Regions from separate parts of the Bradyrhizobium sp. LeoA1Lang genome, predicted to be linked through region 3. Evidence: predicted binding sites of a transcription regulator. Region 3 holds the regulator's gene; each other region holds the start of a gene.
What was found. Region 3 encodes LexA, which represses DNA repair genes until DNA is damaged. Its sites were predicted from a motif close to TGTTCNNNNTGTGTTCNG; they were not measured.
Positions count from the first base shown of each region.

Region 1: the regulator LexA is predicted to act here: its motif matches at 2,193-2,210, upstream of ACZYOF_RS42625 (DUF3072 domain-containing protein).
Region 2: the regulator LexA is predicted to act here: its motif matches at 2,122-2,139, upstream of ACZYOF_RS22795 (YifB family Mg chelatase-like AAA ATPase).

Region 1 is NZ_JBVAPG010000319.1:51-3,971, forward strand. Features, by position in the region: gene ACZYOF_RS42620 (hypothetical protein) at 1,325-1,684, shown strand; gene ACZYOF_RS42625 (DUF3072 domain-containing protein) at 2,260-2,439, shown strand; gene ACZYOF_RS42630 (hypothetical protein) at 2,600-2,872, shown strand; partial or broken gene dinB (DNA polymerase IV) at 2,978-3,921, shown strand, end outside.
Region 2 is NZ_JBVAPG010000069.1:27,088-34,115, reverse strand. Features, by position in the region: gene ACZYOF_RS22800 (hypothetical protein) at 1-428, opposite strand, end outside; gene ACZYOF_RS22795 (YifB family Mg chelatase-like AAA ATPase) at 535-2,073, opposite strand; gene ACZYOF_RS22790 (MBL fold metallo-hydrolase) at 2,184-3,155, opposite strand; gene gshB (glutathione synthase) at 3,316-4,263, opposite strand; gene ACZYOF_RS22780 (YraN family protein) at 4,292-4,702, opposite strand; gene rsmI (16S rRNA (cytidine(1402)-2'-O)-methyltransferase) at 4,689-5,642, opposite strand; gene ACZYOF_RS22770 (penicillin-binding protein activator) at 5,934-7,028, shown strand, end outside.
Region 3 is NZ_JBVAPG010000033.1:182-7,209, reverse strand. Features, by position in the region: gene ACZYOF_RS13970 (MFS transporter) at 1-370, opposite strand, end outside; gene ACZYOF_RS13965 (ComEC/Rec2 family competence protein) at 773-3,061, shown strand; gene ACZYOF_RS13960 (hypothetical protein) at 3,071-3,256, opposite strand; gene ACZYOF_RS13955 (hypothetical protein) at 3,443-3,868, opposite strand; gene lexA (transcriptional repressor LexA) at 4,162-4,863, opposite strand; gene ACZYOF_RS13945 (molybdopterin molybdotransferase MoeA) at 5,068-6,282, opposite strand; gene ACZYOF_RS13940 (HAD-IA family hydrolase) at 6,292-6,921, opposite strand.

The DNA.
Region 1 (3,921 bases), on a different contig from region 3:
AACGCCGGGTGATTCGAGGTTGATCACCCCGGAGACTACGCCACTTTCAATTCCAACCGCTTTTCGGACGGCACCTACCGCCCCGCGGTAACTCTCAGATACGCCGCGCTGGCCGAGATTGTGACAACGCATATTCCGCAACAATGTGTGCACCTGCCACCCTTGCAGCTCGGTCCATCCCCCTGGCCGGGCCGTTTTTCTCCGGCTATGGGTCCCCTAGCCTCTTCGTCCGAGAACGAAGTTCCTCTTGCCCCTCCGCACAGCTAGCGAAGCCACGCGGAACAGTCCATTTGTGGCTGCGTTGAAGGTCGCACGCAGGATCCATGTGTGTAACGCCCCTGGCAGCTCGGTCCGGATTTGTCCCCTGGGCCGGGCTGCTTCCTTGACTACCGTGTGTGCCATTTCATACACAAACTTCGATAGCGTCTTGCTAGGATGGTGGTACTGGGATTTCAGGGCACCAGTGAAATAAACGCCGCCGGGACACTGCATTTCTAGCCCGGCGGCGCAATTTTGAACCCATCGACGGCAGCAAAGGCGCTGGGCGAGCCGACGAAACCGAGAGAGCCAAAGATCTTCAGCGTGAGCCGGACCTAGTTGTTGGCGACCTGCTTGTCTGTTGTCTTGGTTGGCAGCCTTACCGGGACTCGCGGCGTCGTGCTGACAACCCGCACGCTTCCGTCCGAAGCATGACTTTTGAGAGTCTCCAAAACCAGAAAGAATTTCTCAGCAAGCATGGCGGCCTCCTCCCCTGGTCGGTGATTGCGGAGCAAAGTATCAGCGCCCGCACCGCCGAACCACCACACATGACAATCCCAGAATCCGCCTGAGTCACCACGGGATAACTACGGGAGGCGAGAAAAACCGCGCTCCAGCACCAATTGTGCGCGCACTGCCCCAAGCAACTCGATCGGCTCCCCTGCCGGGCAGCTCACCTTCGCCGCCGGACAGCGCATTTCGAGCCCGACGGCGTATCTTCGAGAGAGTGAAAGCCGCCGCTCGGCTCCCCCATCTTCAAGTAAATTGCCTCTTTTTCCCGGATTTCGTGAAGCAGGTCATATCGCCTCGCTCCGGGATGTCGGAGGGTGCCGGTAGCGGAGGCCAAAACCATGGCTGAACCTGCGAAGCGAATACCGGAATGGTTGACGACCGACATCCTGATAATCGTCGTCGGCCTGGCGGTTATCCGAGTCGGATTCTGGATCGCCCCGTAGCCGCGAGCCACGCGGAAAACGGCGAGCGCGCATCGCCGTTGCCTCCCAAGTCCCCCTCCAAGACGTTGTAGCCGACCGTCACCGACCGTGGTTGTCAGGATCCAGAGCGCTTGCCAAACCGCGAAAGAGATCAGCCAGCTGCGCGAGGCTTAGGCGCACCACTCGCTCGCTCCTCCTTGCATCGAGTCGAGGCAGCCTATTTCCAGCGCATGAACCTGACAGAAGTCCAGGACCACGCGATACAAGCCCGGATGGCACTCATCGTTGGCGCGAAGGCGTTTGACCGGCTGTTCGCCGGCATTCACTTCGACGAACTCGACGGCGATATCCTGTTCGTTTACGCAAAGGATGAGGAAGCCGCGGCTGGGGTCGAGGACAACTTCTCGCTTCAAATTCAGATCGCGGCTTCGAAGGTCTTGAAGCGCCAGGTCAACATCGTGATGGTGTTGCCAAAGCAGTTCGTTCACTGAGCTGGCGCTATCATAGCCGGAGCCGTCTACGGGGTATCATCGCCGCGCGTCCGACCGCCGATTGAATGCGGCCTATTCCAGAAAAATTCCCGGTTGCCTGTCGCGGCCTCGGCATATTGATCTATGGCCAATATGATCGCTTGGACTTGGTGATAGCACCATCCCTCGTGCACACCGATCTTTCGAACCTCGGCCAAAGCTTTGAGGAACGGCGGCTGATCCTCGGCGTCGGAAAAGTATCTCTTCACCACTTCCGACCTCCAAGCACCTTCCCCGCGGTCGGCCCTGGCGCCGCCTTCTTAAGCCTGTCGCGTTCTGCGCAAAGCCCTTCGATCTTCGCGAGCATCCGCTGCAGGAGCAGTTCGGCCGAGGCGGTACAGATCCCCGCCCGTTGAAGCTTCATAATGTCGTTTCGCTGACGCCCGAGCTGGACGCGCATGTATTCGATTTCCCGACGGACGAACTCGAGATCTAGGCATTGAGACCCCGTTGGACTGCAGCCGCTCAAGTGAACAAAAAGGGAACAATCTTTCAAGTTACAAGTTGGGACTGCACCCAGATTTTTGGAGGTTCACATGGCCGACAATACGGAGAGGGACCCGAATGAGTGGGTTTCAGGACATGATCCGATGACCGGTGCCCAGGCATCGTACCTCAAGACCCTTGCTGAGCAGGCGCATGAGCCGGACCCGACAGAGAGGGAACTTACCAAGGCGATCGGGACGCTGCGGGAGAACGCCGGGCTCGCCAGGTAGCGTGCGCCGGCCCTCCTTAACGGCAGGACCCCAGTGCGCGTTGAGGGTCCATCGCCGTGGAAAGGCGACTGCTCCCACGTTTGCGAATCCCTGCCCCGTGCTAGCTCGCAGGAACGCAGGATGAACTGGCTGATTCGTTTGGCGCACCAGGAGCCTTCAAATGCTGATGACGAGGGAGCCGCGCGCGGCAATCCGGACCCTACAAGGATGGGCTATCGCCGTGCTGCAAGAATCCGGCGCCATCCGCGAATGCGAAGAGCATGGGTGGATGCAGGACCGCGCCGACCCGCACGCCCGCGATCGCGCCTTCGGCATGGCCCGCGAGTACCCGCCGCCTGGCGTCTCGTCGCAAACGGCCGCCATAGCGATCGCCGAAGTGCTGGACTCGATCGGCGACACCTGTCCGGAGTGCCCGCCCGACGGTGTGGTCTAACGGCTGCGACGACTCGACTGCGGACCTATATAATCCGCACATGGCCCCACCCGATCCCGAGCAAGGCGCTTCGACCGCGTCCTATCGCAAGATATTCACATCGACATGGATGCGTTCTATGCTTCCGAGGAACAGCGCGGCAACCCGGACCTTCGCGGAGAGCCGGTCGTGGTGGGAGGCTCGGCGGAGCGAGGCGTCGTGGCTGCCGCGAGCTACGAAGCCAGGAAGTTCGGAGTGCGGTCCGTGATGGCGTCGATCACGGCGAAGCGGCAGTGTCCAGACCTGATCTTCGTCAAGCCTCGCTTCGAGGTCTACAAGGCGATCAGCCGGCAGATCCGCGAAATCTTCGCCGAGCACACGCCGATCATCGAACCCTTGTCGCTCGACGAGGCCTACCTTGACGTGACCGAAAATCTTCAAGGCATCCCGCTCGCTCGGGACATTGCCTCGCGCATCCGCGAAACGATCAAGGCCGAGACCGACCTCAACGCTTCTGCCGGCATCTCCTACAACAAATTTCTGGCTAAGCTCGCTTCCGATCATCGCAAGCCGAACGGCCAATTCGTCATCTCGCCGGAAATGGGACCTGCCTTCGTGGAGAGGCTGCCCGTGGGCAAATTTCGCGGGATAGGCCCGGCGACGAGCGCGAAAATGAATGCGTTGGGCATCTTCACCGGTCTCGACATGCGCAACCAGACACTGGAGTTCATGAACGCTAACTTCGGCAAGTCCGGCGCTTACTATTACTGGATCTCGCGCGGCGTAGACGAGCGCCCCGTTCGAGCGAACCGGATCTGAAAGTCTGTCGGTGCGGAAAACACGTTCTCGGCCGATCTAATCGAATTCGAGACCATGGCAGCGGAGCTCGAACCGCTGGTCGACAAGGTCTGGCGGCACTGCAAGTCGACGGGCACTCGGGGGCGGACGGTAACGCTTAAAGTGAAGTTCGCCGACTTTGAGATCATCACGCGCAGCAGGTCCGTCTATTCAATCGCGAACCGCAGCGATCTTGCACAACTCGCCACTAGCCTGCTGAAGGACAACATGCC
Region 2 (7,028 bases), on a different contig from region 3:
CCGACGATCAGCGCCGCGGCATCGCGCACGGAGAAGCTCTTCGAATGGACGAAGATCCGGTAATCGGCCGGGCCATCCTGCGAAAGATAGATCACGGGGTCGGTCGCGGCGGGATTGGCCGAGATCGCCACCAGTTGCGGCACGCCCTTGCTCTCGCAGGCGCCGGGCTCGGCGTCGTCGTCGATATCATCGATAACAGCGAAATCGGCGGCTTCCGCATTGTCGGAGACCTGGACTCGGACGGTGGCGGCAGCCGGGTCGTCCGTGAAGCTGACATGGAGCTGGGCGAGCCAGGGGATCGATGCGATCTGGACGGTGGCGCCGCCGGCCTCGATGCAGGGATGTGGGCCCGGCAGGAATTCACCGCGGGCAACGAGCGCGAACACGGCCAGCGGCACGGCCGAGGCCAGAATCTTCAAACGCAACATGACACCACTCACTCAACCAAAGCTGGCTACGATTGCGCAGGCTTATGGTTGGCGGAGTGTAAAGAGAACTGGTTACCGTCGCGTTGACGCGACGCTGCTGGACGCTTTACGCCGCGCGCCTGATGTCGTCGGCGAGCGCGCGGTAGGACAGGGCCTCCGCGAGATGCAATCGTCCGATCTTCTCCGTGCCGTCGAGATCGGCGAGCGTGCGCGCGACGCGCAGCACGCGGTGATAGCCGCGCGCGGTGAGGCGCATGGTCTCGGCGGCATCGCGCAACAGCTTCTGCCCCTGCGCGTCCGGCTGGGCGATGGTCTCAAGCAGCGATGCCGGCGCTTCCGCATTGGTGCGGACGTTCGGCATGCCGGCGGCGGCATAGCGCGCAAGCTGGACGTCGCGCGCCGCAGCGACCCGCGCCGCCACTTCCGCCGATCCTTCGGCAGGCGGCGGCAGGATCAGGTCGGCGGCGGTCACCGCCGGCACCTCGATCCGTAGATCGATGCGGTCCATCAGCGGGCCTGAGATGCGCATCTGGTAATCGGCGGTGCAGCGGTCGATGGGTCCGCGCTTGCAGGCATAGCCGGGCTCATAGGCATGACCGCAGCGGCACGGGTTCATCGCCGCCACCAGCATGAAGCGCGCCGGATAGGTGACGCGGTGATTGGCACGCGAAACCGAAACCTCGCCCGTCTCCAGCGGCTGGCGCAGCGAATCCAGCACGCGTGGATCGAATTCCGGCAGTTCGTCGAGGAAGAGCACGCCCTGATGCGCCAGCGAGATTTCGCCGGGCCTGGCGCGCATGCCGCCGCCGGTGAGCGCAGCCATGCTGGCGGAATGATGCGGGCTGCGGAAGGGCCGCCGCGCGGTCAAGGCGCCGTCGCGGATCTCGCCGGCCACCGACGCGATCATCGACACTTCCAAAAGTTCCGACGGCGACAGCGGCGGCAGGATCGAGGGCAGCCGCGCCGCCAGCATCGATTTGCCGGCGCCGGGCGAGCCCATCATCAACAAATGATGCCCGCCGGCCGCTGCGATCTCGAGCGCCCGCTTGGCGCTTTCCTGACCCTTGATGTCGCGCAGGTCGAGCAGCGTCTCCTTCTGCTCATGCACCTTCGGCTGTGGGCGCGACAGCACCTGCGTGCCCTTGAAGTGATTGGCGATCTGGATCAGCGAGTGTGCTGCGATGATCTGGATGTCTGGGCTCGCCCACGCCGCTTCGGAGCCGCAGGCCGCGGGGCAGATCAGCCCCTCGTCGCGCGAATTGGCGCCGATCGCCGCCGGCAAGACGCCCGCAACCGGAGCGATCGAGCCGTCCAGCCCGAGTTCGCCCAGCACTGTGAAGCCGTTGAGCGCATCCGGCGGGATGGCCCCGATCGCCGCCATCAGCCCGAGTGCGATCGGCAGGTCGTAGTGGCTGCCTTCCTTTGGCAGGTCGGCCGGCGCTAGATTGACGATGATCCGGCGCGCCGGAAGGGCGAGGCCGGAGGCGATCAGCGCCGAGCGAACCCGCTCCCGCGCCTCGGAGACCGCCTTGTCCGGCAGGCCTACGATCGCAAAAGCCGGTAGTCCCGGCGCGACCTGCACCTGCACGTCGACCGCACGAGCCTCGATCCCCTCGAAAGCGACGGTGGAAACGCGTTGAACCATGCTGCCCCCTTGCCACAATCGAGGGTAGCCGAAGGCAACGCCAAGCGCAAGAACATTACGGGAACGTGGGCTCCGGGGCCGCTTTTCCGCTGTCCCGGAGCCCACGCAGCTTACAGCGTCATCTGCATCGGTTCGGGATAATAGTGGAAGCCGTCGCCGACCTTGGCGACATGGCCGTAGCCGGGCCAGGCGAAGTGGTAGGACATCACGGGGGTCTTGTTGGCCGCCAGCATCTCCAGCAGCCTCACCCGCGAGGCCGCCGCCTGTTTCGGGTCGGTATCGTAGGAGAATTCCATCCGCGGCCGCTCGAGCAGCAGCACGGCGTGGTGCGAGAGGTCGCCGAGGAAGGCGAAGGATTTGCCGGCCGAGCTCACCATGAAGATGTGGTGGCCGATGGTGTGGCCGGGCGCCGCAATCGCCTGCACGCCGGGCAGGAATTCCTGGCCGTCCTTGAAGAACACCAGGCGGTCGCGGACCGGCAGCAGATTCTTGCGCGCGTGAACGACGAAGTCCTTCAGCGGGCTGCCCATCTTGCCTTCATCGGTCCAGTAATCGAAATCGCTCTGGGCGATATAGACCTGCGCGTTCGGGAACAGCGGCTTGTCGTTGGCACCGACGATGCCGCCGATGTGGTCGATATGCGCATGCGAGCAGACGACGGCGTCGATGTCCTCCGGCTTGATGCCGGCTTCCGCCATGCTCTTCTGCTGGCGGCCGGTGGTCGGACCGAACGCTTTCGAAGTGCCCATGCCGGTGTCGAACAGGATCAGCTTGTCGCCGGTGTTCACGATCGGCGAATTCTGCTCCAGCACGACATTGTCGGGCGAGAGGAAGTTGTCCGACAGCATCTTCTTCACTTCTTCCTTCGGCACGCCGGTGAAGGTGCCGGAGGGATCGCCAAGCGGCAGCGGGCCGTCGGAAACGACGGTGACTTCGGCATCGCCTAGAATGAAGCGGTGCCAATACGGCGTTTGCGTGCCGAGCTTCGGCGCGCGTGCCAGCGCGCTGCTCCCGAGCAGCGTGCTTGCACCAAGGCCGGCGCCGAGCGCGAGCAGGGACCTTCGCGAGACGTTGATTGTCATGCTTTTCCTCCACGATTTTTATCGAGTTATATTTTGGCAATCATCGCGTTGCCGCCCGCGAGCAGGTCCTGCCCCACGACCTGAAGGCGAGCAACGCCATGCTGCGCTCGCCGTCGCAAGCTGACAAGAGGTCTCAGAGCGGAAGAAAGGCAGACGCGCCCTAAGATTTTGCGCGCTTCGCCTCGATGACGTCCCAGATCCTGGCCGCCACGTCCGGGCCGCCGAGCCGCGCAATGGCGCGGATGCCGGTCGGCGAGGTGACGTTGATCTCGGTGAGATAGCCGTCGATCACGTCGATGCCGACGAACAACAGGCCGCGCTCGCGCAGCGCCGGGCCAAGGGTTGTGCAGATCGCGCGCTCGCGATCGGACAGCTCGGTCGACTGCGCCGCGCCGCCACGCACCATGTTGGAGCGCAGGTCGTCCGCCGCAGGCACGCGGTTGACGGCGCCGGCGAACTCGCCATCGACCAGAATGATGCGCTTGTCGCCATGCTTGACCTCGGGAAGGAAGCGCTGGATCACCCATGGCTCCTTGAACGTCACCGTAAACATGTCGAACAGCGAACCGAAATTCATGTCCTGCGGCATCACGCGGAACACCGCGGCGCCGCCATGGCCGTGCAACGGTTTCATGACGACGGCGCCATGCTCGTCGCGGAACGCGTTGATCTCGTCGAGGTCGCGCGAGATCAAGGTCGGCGGCATCAACTGCGGAAAATTCATCACGAACAGCTTTTCCGGCGCATTACGGACGCTGGCGGGATTGTTGACGACCAGGGTCTTCGGGTGGATACGCTCGAGGAAATGCGTAGAGGTGATGTAGGCGAGATCGAACGGCGGATCCTGCCGCAGCAGGATCACGTCGAAATTGGTCAGCGGCTCGCGCTTGGGCTCGCCAAGCGTGAAGTGATCGCCGACCTCGTCGCGCACGGAAAGAATCTGCACCGGCGCCACCAGCTCATCGCCGCGCAGCGAGAGCTTGTCCGGTGTGTAATAGGAAATGCCGTGGCCGCGCTTCTGCGCTTCGAGCAGCAGCGCGAACGTCGAATCGCCGCGAATGTTGATGCGCTCAATGGGATCCATCTGGACGGCGACGTTCAATTTCATGGGCTTTGGGTCCGGTCTCTCGAGGAAGTCATGCGCTGGCGTCGAACGCCGCCAACAGATGGCGCGGCAAACGCTTGGGCGCAATCAGCATGGCGTCGAAACGCATGTCGAATTCCGCATGTTCGGGATGCGTCATCAGCCAGGCCTGGGCGGCCGCAATGATGCGCTGCTGCTGGCGCGGCGTGACGGCATAGGCGGCCTCATCAAAGCTGGCGCGGGCCTTGACCTCGACGAAGGCGAGCAGGTTGCGCTTGCGCACCACCAGGTCGATCTCGCCATAGGGCGTGCGGAAACGCTTGGCGAGGACGCGATAACCCTTGGCCATCAGATAGACCGCAGCGCGGCTTTCCGCCGACAGCCCGGTGCGGAACGCAGCGACCCGTTCGGGCGAAGCGAGCTTTGCGATTGCGTCCGGCGGCACGTCATCACTCTTCGCCATCGTCGCCCCGCCGTTCTTTTGCGAGTTCGAGCGCGCGAGCATAGACCTCGCGGCGTGGCCGGCCGGAAAGCTCGACTGCATGCGCAACCGCATCCTTGACGCTGTCGCGCAGGAGCGAGGTGCGCAGCAGTTCGTCGAGCTGATCCTGCCCCATCGTCTGCGCATCCGCCGGCGGCGGACCGATCACCAGCACGAATTCGCCGCGCGTCTCCAGGTCGTCTTTTCCTGCTGCCAGTTCGGCGATCGGGGCGCGCCTGATCTCTTCGTGCAGTTTCGTCAGCTCGCGGCAGATCGCGGCATCGCGTCCGCCCATGATCGCGGCGAGGTCGGCCAGCGTCTCCTGCACGCGGCTGCCGGATTCGAACAGCACCAGCGTTGCATCGATCCTGGCGAGCTCTACGAGGCGCGTGCGCCGGGCCTGTTCCTTCGTAGGCAAAAAACCCTCGAAGAAAAAGCGGTCGGTCGGCAGCGCCGCGACCGAGAGCGCCGTCAGCACCGATGACGCCCCGGGCACCGCGATCACGTGATGCCCGGCGGCGCAGGCCTCGCGCACCAGTTTGAAGCCGGGATCGGAAATCAGCGGCGTGCCGGCGTCGGAGACCAGCGCGATCGCGGCGCCCTCGGCCAGCCTCTGCAGGATTCTTGGCCGGGCCTGGGCCGCATTGTGCTCATGGTAGGGGGTCAGCTCGGCCGTAATCGTGTAACGCTCGGTCAAACGGCGGGTGATGCGGGTGTCCTCGCAGGCGATCAGGTCGACGCCGGCGAGCGTCCCCAGCGCGCGCAGGGTGATATCGGCGAGATTTCCGATTGGTGTTGCGACCAGATGGAGGCCGGGAACCGGCTTTGGCGCAGTCAGCACATGACCGCCGATGGAAAATGTCCTGTTGGGGACGTCCATCCCGGCGTCAGCACCGTATCTTGAGCTGGCTTTTGCGCGCATAATGCCAATCTAGAGCATGATCCGGAAAAGTGGACACCGGTTTTCCCAAAGATCGTGCTCGAACGAAGAGTGGGGGAGCGCCGGCGCCATAACGTGCTTGCGTCTTGCAGAGTGAGGGCGGCTGTGCTGCGCATTTGGTGAGGGGTTCACGGTCGACAGCCGGCAATTCGCCATGGGGATAATCCCGTTGTTTTGGTTAACTATTCGCCGACAATATGCCTGATTCCATCCCCCATTTGTTCGGCAGTTGGAATCCCGGCCCGAGCACGGCTGGTCAAGAGAAGAGACGAGATGGTGGGCCCGCATAGTCGCAAACCAAAATCCTCGGGTCTGCAAGGTTCCGCCGCGACCCGCCGGACAGCACTTGGCCTGATGCTGGGTGCTCCCTTGCTGGCCGCCTGCTCGGGGGTGCAGCAGACCCTTAGCCAGTTTACCAGTCCGTCGAGCCCGTCGCAGCCGGAAGCGCCCGCCGGCCCGCAACAGCAGCCGCAGGCGATCGGCAACGGGCAGGTCAAAGTGGGGCTGATCCTGCCGCTCTCGGCGGCCGGCAATGCCGGCCTCGCCGGGCAGTCGATGAAGAACGCCGCCGAATTGGCGCTGGCGGAATTCCAGAACCCGAATATCCAGCTCCTGATCAAGGACGACGGCGGCAGTCCGCAAGGCGCCTCCCAGGGCGCGCAGCAGGCGATCGGCGAGGGCGCGGAGATCATCCTGGGCCCGCTGTTCGCCCAGTCGGTGCCGGCCGTCGCCCAGGTGGCGCGCGGGCGCGGTATCTCAGTAATCGCGTTCTCGACGGATTCGAGCGTGGCGGGACGCGGCGTCTATCTCCTGAGTTTCCTGCCGGAGTCCGACATCAACCGGATCGTCGAATATTCCGCGAGTATCGGAAAGCGCTCCTTTGCCGCGCTGGTGCCCGACAATGCCTATGGCAATGTGGTCGAGGCGGCGTTCAAGCAGGTGGCCGGTCGCAAGGGCCGCGTCGTCGCATTCGAAAAATACGGCGCCGATCGCGCCACGCCGGCACGTACAGTGGCGCAGTCGCTCGCGCAGGCCGACGCGCTGTTGCTCGCCGATGACGGTGATTCGGTGGTGGCGACGGCAGACGCGCTGACCGCAGCCGGCGCCAATCTGCGCAACATCCAGCTCTTGGGGACAGGCCTGTGGGACAATCCGCGCGTGTTCGCAAGCCAGGCGCTGCAAGGCGGCCTGTTTGCCGCGCCGGATCCGTCCGGCTTCCGCGCCTTCGCCGGTCGTTACCGCAGCAAATACGGCTCCGAACCCGTGCGCACCGCGACGCTCGCCTATGATGCCGTTGCGCTGGTGGCCGCACTGGCGCGAACGCAAGGCGCTCAGCGCTTCCAGCAGGAAACGCTGACCAATCCCTCC
Region 3 (7,028 bases):
CCTGGATCATGCGTAGCCCGAACAGCACGAACGCGGCGGTGAGACCGATCGACTGATAGGTCGGGATCAGGCCGATCGCGCCCGTTCCCAGTCCCATTCCGGTGAGCGTGATGAGAAACGTATATTTGCGGCCGACCCGGTCGCCCATCCATCCAAAGAGGAATGCTCCGAGCGGACGGATCAGGAACCCTGCAGTGAACAGGGCGATCGTGCTCAGCAGGGCTGCGACGGGGTGGGATTGTTCGAAGAACTTGACCGACAGAACGGCGGCCAGGCTGCCAAAGATATAGAAGTCATACCATTCGATGATGTTTCCGACCGACGCGGCAACAATCACGCGGCGAAAATCGCTCGGTACCTGAATTGCCATGTGCTGCTCCCATTAGTTCAATGACTTCTCCTCGCGTTTTTCAGCGCTCTATTCGCTCGCGGAGTACGCGTGATGCGCGACGCTACAAGCTTGATTTGCAAGTTGCGTCCGCAACGCCGGTCTCAGGGAAGCCTTGAACCACCTGAGAAGGGCTCCAGCGGTCTTCGAACCGCGAGCCACCACTGCCTCATCCCGTCTGTCCGGGCGGAGGCGCAGCCACAGTCTAATCCTCAATGGGACTGCGGCCTTATGAGACTTTCGGCGCAGTCGGGGTTGAAGCCGGCTGAAGACACCAGCGCCGGGATCGGAAGCGTACCGGCACGACGTTCGCATCTGTTCCGCTATCCCGTGGATACCCGCTTCCGGTAGCTTTGCGGAAACAGGGGTAGTCCAGGGCGCAGGATGTCGGACGAGGGCAGGACGCCGGGCGGCAGGCGCGGCTATGCCGGCACCTGGCCGCCGCGCGAGGCGGTGGCGCCGGCGGGTGGGTATGCCCCGATCGGCGTCGGCGCCTGGCCGCCAATCGTCGAGACGTTGCGCCAGTGGGCCCGCGCCGAAGCGGGCGCCGGACGGCTTCTGCCCTGGGTGCCGGTCGCGTTCGGCAGCGGCATCGCGCTCTACTTCGCCGCCGACCATGAGCCGGTGCTGTCGGTCGCGGTCATCGTCGCGATCGCGCTGTGCGCTGTCGCGTTCCTGCTCAGGCGACGGCAGGCGTTCGCTGTCGCCGTCATGATTGCCGCCGTTGCGGCGGGTTTTGCCGTTGCCACCTGGCGAACCGCGCGGGTCGCGCATGGCGTGCTGGCGCGGCCGATGTTCTCGGTGTCACTCACCGGATTTGTCGAGACGCGTGACATCCGCGAGCGCACCGACCGTTTCGTGCTGCGCGTCGCAAGCATCGAAAGCCAGCGCGGCACGCCGAAACTTGAGCGCGTTCGGCTGTCGGTGAAGAAGGGCACTGCCCCCGAAGTCGGCAGCTTCGTCGAATTGAAGGCGCGGCTGCAGCCGCCGCTCGCTCCTCTGCGGCCCGGGAGCTACGATTTTGGCCGCGATCTCTATTTCCAGGGCATCGGCGCGTCCGGTTTCGTACTCGGCGCCATCAAGACGACCGCGCCGCCGGAAGGCCGCGGATTTACGCTGCGCTATGCGGCCTTCATGCAGGGCATGCGCGATGCGATCGATGCGCGGATCCGCAACGTGCTCGAAGGCGACAATCGCGCGATCGCGACCGCACTCCTGACCGGCCGGCGCGATGCGATCTCCGAGCCGGTGAATGATGCGATGTTCATCTCGGGGCTCGGGCACGTGCTGTCGATCTCGGGCTACCACATGGCCGTGGTCGCGGGCGTGGTCTTCTTCGCGGTTCGCGCGCTGCTTGCGCTGTTTCCGGTGCTCACCGTGGGCTTTCCGATCAAGAAATGGTCTGCCGCGGCGGCGCTCGTGGCGGCCGCCTTCTATCTTCTGCTGTCGGGTGCGGAGGTCGCGACGCAGCGCTCGTTCCTCATGACCGCAGTGGTGCTGATCGCCGTCATGGTCGACCGCCGCGCGGTGACGTTCCGGACGCTCGCGGTCGCGGCCATGATCGTGCTCGCGATCGCGCCGGAGGCGCTGGTGCATCCAAGCTTCCAGATGTCGTTTGCGGCGACGCTCGGGTTGGTGGCGCTGGTGCAGATCGGCATGCCGCATCTGTTTGCCGCGCCAGACCATTCCACGACCGCGCGGATCGCGCTGTGGGGCGGGCGTGAGGTCGCGATGCTGCTGCTGGCGTCGTTGGTGGCGGGGCTGGCGACCACGCCCTATGCCGCTTTTCATTTCCACCGGGTGGCGCCCTTTGGCGTGCTCGCCAACCTCGCGGCGATGCCGGTGGTGTCGGCGTTGGTGATGCCGGCCGGCCTGCTTGGCCTGCTGGCGATGCCGTTCGGTTTCGACGGTGTGTTCTGGGCGATCATGGGCACTGGAATCGATTGGATGATCGTGGTCGCGCAGGGAGTCGCCGCGCTGCCGGGCGCGGTCGGCCACGTCAGTGCGTTCGGGATCGGCCCGCTGATCGCCGCGAGCCTGGGCGTCATCCTGCTCGGGCTGTTGCGCACGCCGCTGCGCTTCGTCGGCGCGGCCGTGCTTCTCATTGCGGTGGTCTGGGCGGTGGGGGCGCCGCAACCGGACATCCTGATTTCCGGCGACGGCCGCAATGTCGCCGTCCGCGGCGGTGACGGGCGGCTGCACCTGATGCGGACTGCGAAGGATGCGTTTCTCGCCAAGGAGTGGCTGGCCGCGGATGCCGATGCCCGCACCGCGGGCGATTCGTCGCTGACCGAGGGCGTGTCCTGCGATGAGAGCGGCTGCGTGACCTCTGCGGCCGGTGGCGCGTTCATCGCGCTCACCCAGCGATCCGAGGCGCTCGCGGACGATTGCGAGCGGGCGGTGCTGATCGTGACCGCACGGCCGGTGCCGCCAGGCTGCGCGGCGGCGGTCATCGATGCCGAGCGGCTGCGGCGGCAGGGCGGGCTGGCGCTAAGGCGGAACCGGAACGGCTTCGTCATCGACGCGGTCAGGCCCGCCGGCCTCGACCGGCCGTGGTCGCCTGCGATGTCAGGCGAAGGCGAGGTCGAGACCACGATCCGGATCCAGGGGGCACCCGTGCCGCGCGCCATCGATGCGACCCCGTCCGAATCCGACCTGCAGTCGGAAGACTGAGCGCCCCGTTCAATCTCCGCCGGCGTTGGCCGCTAGCTCGAAGGCGCCGAGCCGAAACTCATCCGGGCCGCCCGAATGCGACGGCATTTGCACAAGCGTGAAGGTCGCATCCGGAAATCGCTCCCAGATCGCGAGATCTTCCGCTGCGACGGTGAGCCAGCCGAACCTGAACATGTATCGGCCGGGCTCAGCCACTCGTCCGGCTCTTTGCCACGTGATCTTGGTGACCACCGATCACGCCCCCTTGGCGAATAAAGCGTCCGTTCAACACAAAATCACATGCGCCCCCGGATGACCTCCGGGGCCGCTCAAAACACTTTGCTTTTCACTCGCGGCAACGCTCCGCCGGCCGAGACCGGCGGCGCACGCTGCCGGAAGCTGTCAGCCGATGAACAGCGGGTTCGGCGCGGGGCGCTGCTCGACCGCCTTCGGTGCCGGCTCTGCAACATGATGCGTCACTGGCAATTGCAGCACGGTCGCCCGCTGCCCTTCGCAGAGCTGGGTCACCAGCACATGGCTGCCATCGGGGAATTCGATCGCGTCGTGATGACGATCCCGAATATGCGGATCGATCTGGTTGAACTTGCCGACACGGAAGCCGGTCGTCTTGGTCCAGATCCAGCGATTGTCGTAACGGACGTTATCGGCGAACGCGAGTTCGGTCCCGGGAAGCATGCAGACTGCGACCGTCGGATCGCTTTCCGAAGCGAAGCCGCGGGTCGAGGTGCCGCGGAAGGTGGTGGTGATAAGCGTCTCTCCAACCTGGGCGGGACGCGTCGCCACGGCGTGCAGGCTATAGTCACACATCGGATTGCTCCTCATTCGAGATAGCCGACCCGGGCCTGGGAGAGGCGCAGGCCTCTATCAGAGTGGACGATAACTAATAAGCCTCTGCTCCGTTCTTGGCATTTGTACGGCCCGCGCCCTCTCACCGTTCACAAACACGATAGCGAGGCGCCGCCGCACATCTCCTTGCACCGAGAGTGCCCCGGCGAACTTACCGGGGGCCTTATTCTAATCATTCTAAGCAGCTCTTGTCAGTGTCCTTGAGGGCAGAGCACCCACCAAAGTACCGGACGAGCTGCTGCGTCGCCGGCCGCTCAGTACTTGCGATAAAGCCCGATCAGCTTGCCCTGGATCCGCACCCGGTTCGGCGGCAGGATGCGGACTTCGTAAGCCGCATTGGCAGGCTCAAGCGCGATTGACGCGCCGCGGCGACGGAAGCGCTTCAGCGTCGCTTCCTCCTCATCGATCAGCGCCACCACTATGTCGCCGGTGTTGGCGGTGTCGTTGCGCTGGATCAGCGCCATGTCGCCGTCGAGGATGCCGGCCTCCACCATGGAATCGCCGCGCACCTCGAGCGCATAATGCTCGCCGGAGCCGAGCATGTCGGGCGGCACGCTGATGGTGTGGCTGCGGGTCTGCAGCGCCTCGATCGGCGTACCCGCCGCGATCCGGCCCATCACGGGAACAGCAACGGGACGGTTGCCATCGTCCTCGGCCACGGCCGCGCTGGTCGTGCGCTTGCCGAGCGTGCCCTCAATGACGCTCGGCGTGAAGCCGCGGCGGCCGTTGCCGGCGGCCGAGAGCTCAGGCAGTTTGATCACCTCGATCGCGCGGGCGCGGTTCGGCAGGCGGCGGATGAAGCCCCGTTCCTCTAGCGCCGTGATCAGGCGGTGGATGCCGGACTTCGAGCGCAGGTCGAGTGCGTCCTTCATCTCGTCGAAGGAAGGAGGCACGCCGGCCTCTTTCAGCCGTTCGTTGATGAAACGCAGAAGTTCATACTGTTTGCGCGTAAGCATCGCGAGCATTCCCCCGGTTGGTAGCGTCGTTCGATCCGAGACTTGTGAAGAGCTGATCTCGGGAGTCACGCACTCCCATTCGTAGACAGCGAGTTTCGAAACAAATCATGAACGGACACTATATGTTCGATATGTGTTCCGCAACCACTTAATTTCTGGTGAACGCGATCAGAGATGCTGCTCCAGTAGGTGCTGGTCGCGGCGTCATTCAGGCAATCGGAGAATGTCGCAAGACGCGCCTTTTGCGGCAGCCGGCGCGAATGGCGGACGGATCACAAGTGCCTGCGCCGCAGTGAGATTCCCAAGCAGCGAACTGTCCTGCTTGGTGACTGGCGTTGCGATCAGCGTGCCGTCGTCGCGCTCTTCGAGAAGCGCGCGGAGATAATCTTCGCGCTGATCATTGGGAGCGAGATCGCGGCCGAGCAGGGCGCTTTCCATGACGTGATGAATCGCCGAGCGGCCGAGGAGGGCACGAATCAACGGCACCAGGAACAGGTAGGCGCAGACATAGGACGACACCGGATTGCCGGGCAGGCCGATCACCCGCATCGCACCGAGTCGGCCATGCATCATCGGCTTGCCGGGCCGCATCGCTATCTTCCAGAACGCCATGGTGACGCCCTCGGCCTCGAGCGACGGCTTTACGAGGTCGTGGTCGCCGACCGAGGCGCCGCCGGTGGTGATGAGGATGTCGGCGCCCGCGGCATGCGCGCGGCGGATGCCCTCGGTGGTGGCGGCAACCGTGTCGGCGGCGACCCCCAGATCGATCGCTTCAGCGCCTTCCGCGCGCGCCAGCGCCCGCAGCGCATAGCCGTTGGAATAGACGATCTGGCCCGGGCCCGGAGAGGTGCCCGGCATCACCAGTTCGTCGCCGGTCGCGAGCACGGCCACCTTCGGCCGGCGCCGCACGGGAAGTTCCGGATAGTTCATCGACGCCGCCGCCAGCGACAGCGCGCGGTCGGTCAGCCGGCTTCCGCGCCTGAGCAGCACGTCGCCTTCACGGAAATCGACGCCGGCGGGACGGATATGCCGCCCGGCGATGGCAGCTTCGGTGATGGTGATGTGATCGCCATCGACCCGGGTGTCTTCCTGGATCACGACGGCATCGGCGCCGGCGGGAATGACGCCGCCGGTGAAGATCCGTGCCGCTTCCCGCGGACCAAGTTCCCGATCGAACGGCCGGCCCGCGGCGACTTCGCCGATCACCTTCAGCCGCGCGCTGAGATCGGCGGCATCGGCGGATCGCACCGCATAGCCATCCATCGCCGACATCGCCAGTGGCGGCTGAGTACGCTTTGCTGCGACGTCACGGGCGAGCGTGCGGTGATAGGCGGCATCGAGCGCGACCATCTCTTCCGGCAATGGTTCCGCGCCGGCGAGGACCGCGGCTAGCGCATCGGCGACCGGCATCAGGGCCACGGGCAACTCCTAAATTCCGAGCGCGAGAAGCGCGTTCGTCACATCATCTGACGATGTGACGTGAATGGCTGTGAGACCCGCCGCCCGTGCGCCGCGGATGTTCTCGGTGGAATCGTCGAAGAACACGATGCGCGAGGCCGGCGCGCCGATCGCCTTGACGACGTAATCATAGGCTTCCGCGTCGGGTTTCCGTAGCCCGATCGTCGACGAGAAGAAGATCTGGCGGAAGTGGCCGAGCACGTCCGAATAGGCTGTCGAGAAATGCTCGATATGGGGCGGATTGGTGTTCGAGAAAGCATAAAGCGGCAGGCGCGTCTTGGCGCGCGCCAGGTGCGCGGCGATTCCCGGCATCTCGCCGGCGAAGATCGCGTTCCAGCCTTCCAGGAACTGGGCGTCGGAGATGCCGATGCCGAGCGACTGCCGCAGGCTTGCGAAGAAGGCGGCGTCATCGATCTTGCCGACCTCGTGATGTCTGTAACTCTCGTCCATCACAAAGCGGGTGGCGAGCTCGCCGGGCTCGCAGCCGGCATGGCCGGCCCAGGTGGTCATCACCTTGCCGAAATCGATATCGAGCACGACGCGGCCGAGGTCGAACAACAGGACATCGGCGGCGCCGGGGGAGAGGGGCGGTTGAGTCATGGCGAGGGCTGTGTACGAAAATCCCAAGGAGGCGGCAATGTCTTCGATTGTAACAACCGGGAACGGTGACACACATACCGCTGTCGTCCCGTCGAAAGACGGGACCC